Regions from separate parts of the Brevundimonas sp. EU05-FHT14B07 genome, predicted to be linked through region 2. Evidence: predicted binding sites of a transcription regulator. Region 2 holds the regulator's gene; each other region holds the start of a gene.

Region 1 (2,261 bases), on a different contig from region 2:
GCCGTCCGGCGGGTCGGCGGCCACGATCGGCGCATAGCGGCGCAGCGCCCAGAGGGCGAGTTGGTCCAGGGCGGCCGCGTCGCCTGCCGGATCGAAGGGATGGACGACAAGATCGGTGACCAGGGCCCGGGCTTGGGTCGCGGCCATGCCGGGATGCAGGCGATGGGCGCGGGCGGCGGGGTCGGCGGCCAACACCACGCGTCTGCGGCCTTGGCGCCCGACCAGGACCAAGGGCGTCTCAGGCGACGGCGCGTCGGGTCCAAGCCAGCGTCGCAGCCGATCGGTCGGCCAGGTGGGGAGGTAGAGCGAGACGACCCGTCTCATCGCAGGCTTCCAGTTCGAAATCCGCGCAGGCTCCGGCGCGGCAGCGGATCAGTTCGACGAACCAGCGCGGGCGGCCGACGCCGGGCACGGGCAGGGGGGCGGAGGGCAGGGCGGTGACCCGCCAGCGGGTGGCGGCGGCGGTCGGCTGGCCGAAGTCCGCCGCATCGGCCTGACGACGCCATCGTCGCACGGCCAGACCAAGAGAGCCGGTGTCCTCGGCGACCAACTGCAGCCGCCGGGACGCCGTCATGGACAGGCGGGCCACTTCGCCGACGACCGCGCCGAAGCCGCCGTGACGCAGGCCGTCCTCGAAGGCGGCCAGCAATCCGGCCTCGTCCTCGGCCTCCACATAGATGACTCGGTTCGAAGACAGCCCCGCCTGCTCCAGCGCCGGCGCGAACAGGTCCGGGCGGGTCACACACCAGAGCACCGGCCCCTGGGTGCGCGCTGCCACACCGGCCGCAAACAAGGCGGCAACGGCCCCGTCGATGGCCCCGTCGCCGCCGCCAGCCACCTCATGCAGCGCGCCGAGCGCCAAGCCGCCGGCGGGCAGCCGGCGATCGAGCGCGGCCAGTCCAAACGGCAGCACGCCGCCAGGCGGACGTCGACCCGCCTCGATACGGGCGATCTCCGCGCGGAGCGCCTGGAAGGATGGGGAGGCGGCGGACATGTTCTCCTGAAACCGGATGCGAGCTGAACGTTCCTTATTTGTTCTTATTCGAGCGTGTGAGAGTCAAGGCGGATCGCAACGGCGTTGTGGATCGCCCTGTGGGCGGCGCCATCCCGGGCGCGGCGCGTTAGCCCCACGATGACGCAGCCCCTCCGATACCCCACCACCCCCGACGGCCGCTATTTCGTGGTTCGAGGCCGGCTGTGGCGGTGCTCCAATCCTGCTCTGTCGGCGGAGGCGAGGGACGAACTGGTGCATGATCTGATGTCGGCGCGCCGGGCGGTGCGGACGGCCTTGGCGGCTGAGGATACGGACGCTTTGGCCGCAGCGCGGCGCAGCGTCGACAAGGCCAAGGTGGGGTTGGGTGAGCGGGGCCCTGTGTGGTGGACCGACGGCTCGCCGGATCTCAATCGACACATGGCGCGAAACACTACCTATGCAGACTGGTTCGCCAGTCTGGGCGAGACGGCCGAATGACCACAGCACTCGACCGTTTCGTCCTAGCTCAAGACCCCGTGATCGAAACGGCGATGGCCGAGCTCGCGGCGGGTCGCAAGACAAGCCACTGGATGTGGTTTGTCTTCCCCCAGGCCCGGTCGCTGGGACAGTCTTCGACAGCCGCCTTCTATGGCATGGGATCGCTCGCGGAGGCGCAGGCCTATCTGCTGCATCCCGTTCTAGGGGCGCGTCTCATCCGCGCAGCCCAAACCGCGACCACGGCGCCGGCGGCGTCGGTGCTTCAGCTGTTCGGATCGCCCGACGATCTCAAATTCCGATCATCGATGACGCTATTCGCCGCCGTGGCGGCCGATCCGAGCGTGTTCGACGCGGCGCTCGCACGCTGGGGCCTTTCGCCTGATCCGTTGACCGCAGAACTTGTGTTGACCGCCAGGACGGGACCGGATCGTCTTTAAACAACTATCAGAGGCTTTACGTGGCCTAGGCGTCGATAACTGACAAAGCGCCGTCGGGCAGCGGGCGCTGCAGCGCCTTGGCCGTCTCCCACGGCGCCGTCATCCAGGCCTCGATCTCGTCGGACTGCGTCAGGATCATCGCCTCACCGCCTGTAACCCAATCGGATGGGTCCTTCTCCGTGTTGCCGTTGGGATGGGGCTCGAGTTTGGGGTTGTGACTGTCCGTCATCATCATCTCCTGTGTTCCCGTAATGTTCTGGGTTTGCGGTGGTTCCTTGAGCAGGCGCGTCGAAAGTCTGATCGAGCCATCAAGCCGAGCGCCGCAGCGGCTGACGATCTCAGGGGGGGGGGAC
Region 2 (2,261 bases):
TGAACGCCGCCGCCGCCCTCGTTGTGTCCGATCGCGCGGCCGATCTGGCCGACGGCGCCGCGCTCGCCGCTGCCGCCATTGACGACGGTCGAGCCGCCGAAGCGTTGGATTGCCTGGCCCGCATCACCTCCACGCCGCTGGAAAGCGAAGAGCCCGCATGACCGACGTTCTGGACCGTATCGCCGCCTACAAGCGCGAGGACGTCGCTGCCCGCAAGGCGGCGACCTCACAGGACGCCGTCGAAGCCCTGGCCCGCGCCGCATCGGCCCCGCGCGGCTTTCGCGCCGCCTTGGAGCGCGCCGAAGAAGAAACCGGTCGTCCCGCCCTGATCGCCGAGATCAAGAAGGCCAGTCCATCCAAGGGTCTGATCCGTCCCGACTTCAATCCGCCGGCCCTGGCCCGCGCCTATGAGGCCGGCGGCGCGGCCTGTCTGTCGGTGCTGACCGATGGCCCCAGCTTCCAAGGCGACGACGCCTATCTGGGCCAGGCCCGCGAGGCCGTCGCCCTGCCCTGCCTGCGCAAGGATTTCCTCGTCGATCCCTGGCAGGTTGCCGAAAGCCGCGCCCTGGGCGCCGACTGCATCCTGATCATCTTGGCCATGGTCGATGACCGGTTGGCCGCCGAGCTGCTGTCGGAAGCCGAACGGTTCGGCATGGATGCGCTCATAGAGACCCACGACGAGGAAGAAATGGCGCGCGCTTGTGCGCTTGGTGGCGATCTGGTGGGGGTCAATAATCGTTCGCTGCGCACGTTTGAGGTCGATCTGGAAACCACGGAGCGGCTGTCCATGCTCAGCCCGGTGCGCGCTCTGCTGGTTGCGGAGAGCGGCATCTTTACGCCCGACGACGTGGCGCGGGTTTCGGCGGCGCACGCCCAGGCGATCCTGGTTGGCGAGAGCCTGATGCGGCAGGCCGATGTCGAGGCGGCGACCCGTCAGTTGCTGGCGGTCTGAGCCGACACGCGGCGGCAAGCCTCGCCGTTAAGTTGACATTAGCAAGGAACACTTACAGAACATCGACAAATGTTCACGGCCCGTTCCGATTCGTCGGCGGGCGCATGAGGGCCTGGCGATGCTCACGCGCAAACAGCACGAACTGCTGATGTTCATCCACGAACGCATCCAGGAGACCGGCGTCTCCCCTTCGTTCGACGAGATGAAGGAGGCGCTCGATCTGGCCTCCAAGTCTGGCATTCACCGGCTGATCACAGCGCTGGAGGAACGCGGTTTCATCCGCCGTCTCGCTCACCGCGCCCGCGCGTTGGAAGTCACGAAGCTGCCCGAACAGGCGACGGCCGGCGCGCCGCGCGGTCGCGCCGGGTTCAAGCCCGACGTCATCGAGGGCGGCGGGGGTGTCCGACCTGCGGCCCCGATGGCGGCCAACGACACCCGCGAACTGCCGCTGATGGGCAAGATCGCCGCCGGCACGCCGATCGACGCAATCGAGCATGAAACGGCGCGCTATCCGGTCCCGGAATCCATGCTGGGTTCGGGCGAGCACTATCTGTTGGAGATCGAGGGCGACTCCATGATCGAGGCGGGCATCCTGAACGGCGACATGGTGGTGATCAAATCGACCGACAACGCCGCCTCCGGAGAAATCGTGGTGGCTCTGGTGGAAGGCGAGCAGGCGACGCTGAAGCGCCTTCGCAAGAAGGGGGCCTCGATCGCGCTGGAACCCGCCAACCGCAACTACGAGACCAAGATCTACGGCTCGGATCAGGTCGCGGTCCAAGGCAAGCTGGTCGGCCTTATGCGCCGCTATCACTGACGTCCGGATCGGACTGACGCGCCCAGGGGCGGTCGCCGCGAACGTCGGCCGTCCACACCGCGCGCCATCGATTCGGCTCGCCCGAACGGACGCGCCACAACTCTACTGCCCCGCCTCGCGCAAAATCCACCCCGTCCAGGACAAGGCGATCCTGACAGGCGCTTGGAATTGAGGTGACGACAGCGCGGACGCTGACGACGGGCGCTGCGCGGCATAAAGTCTCCATCTGATCTGAGCTCGGCGACTTCCGCCCCCACCAGATCGCCACGGGCACCGCCTCTTCGGTGCCCGGTCGACAGGAAAAGCGGTCGCAGACCCAGCCCGTCTCCGACCGGTCCGTCATGATCAGCCCTCGTCGTCGCGACCAGAGATCCACCGCAAATTCACGCACGCCAGGCCGTATGACGACGGCCGCCCAGTCACGGTGAAAGGCGGCGTTTGTTCCGCCATCGCCAATCCAGAGGTTCGGCGTCGGCGCACGCGGCCAGATCA
Region 3 (2,261 bases), on a different contig from region 2:
ATCCAAAGAGGCAGGGTTGGCTTTCAGGGCCAAGCTTCCTTCCGGCACGCCGACAATAAGGTGGGTGTGCAAGCCTTCATCCAAACTGCGCTCTTGCACGGCATAGACGGCAAGCCGCACCGCCTTTTTGCGAGAATAATGCGTTCCAAAAAGTTTGCCGTTGACCCGATGCAACACCTTGCCGACTTCAGCGGTCATGATGCCTGGCGTGAATGCCCGACGGGTTGTTAGGGTCACAAAATAGCGATCTGGGCAGCTACGAATCGCCCGCTCAAGCTCTGGAAGGCGAGCGAGTTCATTCCAGTTCCGGCCACCATCACCCCGCACGGAAATAGACACACGGGTGGTGTCATAGTGGTTGAAATTTTGAGGTGTGAGGGCGGGCATGATGGAAAATGGGTGTGATGTGGAAATGAGGTTGATGTTGTTGAATTTACCCCACTATTTAGGCCACACGTCCTCCCAGTATGCCGCCCATATCAAAGAAACTTTAGGTAAAATAATCCGACCAAGACCGATTTAAATAGCTGATTTTGCTATATAAATATGCGTCTTATCGCTTTCGTAATGATGGGGTCAGGTGTTCGAGTCACCTAAGCGGCACCACCTTCTCAAGGCATCTCTAGCTTTGACGCCCGGCCGGATAGGCCGGAAGGTGTTTCCGCTTGGAACCGGCGCGGGCAATGGGAAAGGCCGATAAGCCTATAGATTTTCACACTTTCGGCCTTTGCTCGAATTTCGTCGAACTGGGTGAGCGCTCCTCAGGCCCAAGCCTCAACTTCGCGCCAGAACTTATCGGTTCGGGCCGATCAAGATGGGAGCCCTCTACGAAGCGGCTGAGCTAAAATTGGAGGGCTACTTTTCTCACCTTGACTCGTTGGGAGTGTGAAGTCGCATATAGAACAAATGATGAACAAACGAGATTTAGTCTCAAGCTTTTCGCTAGCACGCCACTCTTCTCCTCTCATAAAGCGCAGGTTTGATAGCGACTTAAACGGAGGTGATATGGCACGCGTTCTGGCCGTGCTGACGCCTGCCGGAACACACGAATTCTACGCTGAGAATGCCGCGGACGCCGTGACCGTAAACGGCTTCGGCTTGGGCATGGCTTTGTCGATCACGCCTGGTCAGGGCTTCCTGTGGGCCGTTCATGATCGAGGCGCTGGCGAGAACGGCCACCCGTATGGGGCGGGGCTGCATGAGATGGGCCTGTCACCCAATGAGGTTTTGTTGGTTCGCGCTCGCGACATCCGCACCCTTTTGGGTGTGGGTGAAGACGCCCTGCGCACGCGCGGCATAGGTGTAGTGCTGCTGAGCGCATGGGGAGAAGACCGGGCTCTAAGCCTCACGGCTAGCCGGCGGCTGTCGCTGGCGGCTCGTAATGGCGGCAAGCAGCTTTTTTTGGCGCGTGCAGGGGCCGCACCCCAGCCCAGCGCGGCGGAAAGTCGATGGTCGATAAAATCCGCAGCCTCGACCCCTCTGGAAGGCGGGGCGCCAGGTCGGCCGGCCTTTTCCGCCAAACTTTTGCGTCATCGAGGAAGCGCGGCAGTCGTAGCCTCTCTCATGGAGTGGGATCGTGAAGGACGATCATTCGTCGAGCCGGCGACGTTATCTGGCCGTGTGGTTCCCTTGGCTTCCCAGCGACAGGCTACAACTGAAAGCCTGCGCCGACACGCCTGAAGCGCCGCTTGTGCTGGTGGAGAAGGTCAAAGGCGCTCTGCGGCTGAGCAGCGTCGGCCCTGAGGCGTCGCGCCAAGGGCTGCGTCCCGGCCAGACGCTGGCTGATGCGCGTGCGCGCCTCCCTGTGCTGAAGGTCGCAGAGACGCAGCCCGAAGCGGACGACGCTTGGCTTGCTCAGGTTCTAGAGGACTTCGATCGTTTTTCGCCCATGATCACAATAGATCCGCCGCACGGTTTGATGATGGATGTGACCGGTTGCACACATCTGTTCGGCGGCGAGAAGAAACTGTTTCAACTCGTCCAGTTGCGTGGGCGCGGATTAGGTTTGCAGAGCCGTTGCGCTTTCGCATCCACACCCCAGGCGGCGCGTGCGCTCAGTCGATTTGGACAGCCGCATGACGTGTTCGATTGCGCAACCGAACGCGCAATGGTCCGTCGTCTGACTGTCTCCGCTTTGGAGCTTGATGAACGCGATGAGCTAGCTTTACGTCGGGCGGGCCTGAAAAATTTGGGCGACTTGGATGACCGCCCGCGAGCGCCCTTGGCGGCCCGTTTCGGGGCCGGATTTCCTGCGCGGTTGG

What was found. Region 2 encodes LexA, which represses DNA repair genes until DNA is damaged. Its sites were predicted from a motif close to ATGTTCNCNANNTGTTCT; they were not measured.
Region 1: AC3WRC_RS10540 (ImuA family protein) is a predicted target of LexA. The motif match lies at 1,022-1,039, and genes of this name have one in related genera.
Region 3: AC3WRC_RS05920 (ImuA family protein) is a predicted target of LexA. The motif match lies at 900-917, and genes of this name have one in related genera.

The regions. Positions count from the first base shown of each region.
Region 1 covers NZ_JBYTCZ010000004.1:29,467-31,727, forward strand. The annotation lists gene AC3WRC_RS10535 (Y-family DNA polymerase) at 1-324, opposite strand, end outside; gene AC3WRC_RS10540 (ImuA family protein) at 239-994, opposite strand; gene AC3WRC_RS10545 (hypothetical protein) at 1,133-1,471, shown strand; gene AC3WRC_RS10550 (DUF1810 domain-containing protein) at 1,468-1,908, shown strand; gene AC3WRC_RS10555 (hypothetical protein) at 1,934-2,137, opposite strand.
Region 2 covers NZ_JBYTCZ010000003.1:180,338-182,598, reverse strand. The annotation lists gene trpD (anthranilate phosphoribosyltransferase) at 1-161, shown strand, start outside; gene trpC (indole-3-glycerol phosphate synthase TrpC) at 158-952, shown strand; gene lexA (transcriptional repressor LexA) at 1,071-1,769, shown strand; gene AC3WRC_RS08745 (ComEC/Rec2 family competence protein) at 1,750-2,261, opposite strand, start outside.
Region 3 covers NZ_JBYTCZ010000002.1:366,706-368,966, forward strand. The annotation lists gene AC3WRC_RS05915 (hypothetical protein) at 1-387, opposite strand, end outside; gene AC3WRC_RS05920 (ImuA family protein) at 1,006-1,680, shown strand; gene AC3WRC_RS05925 (Y-family DNA polymerase) at 1,577-2,261, shown strand, end outside.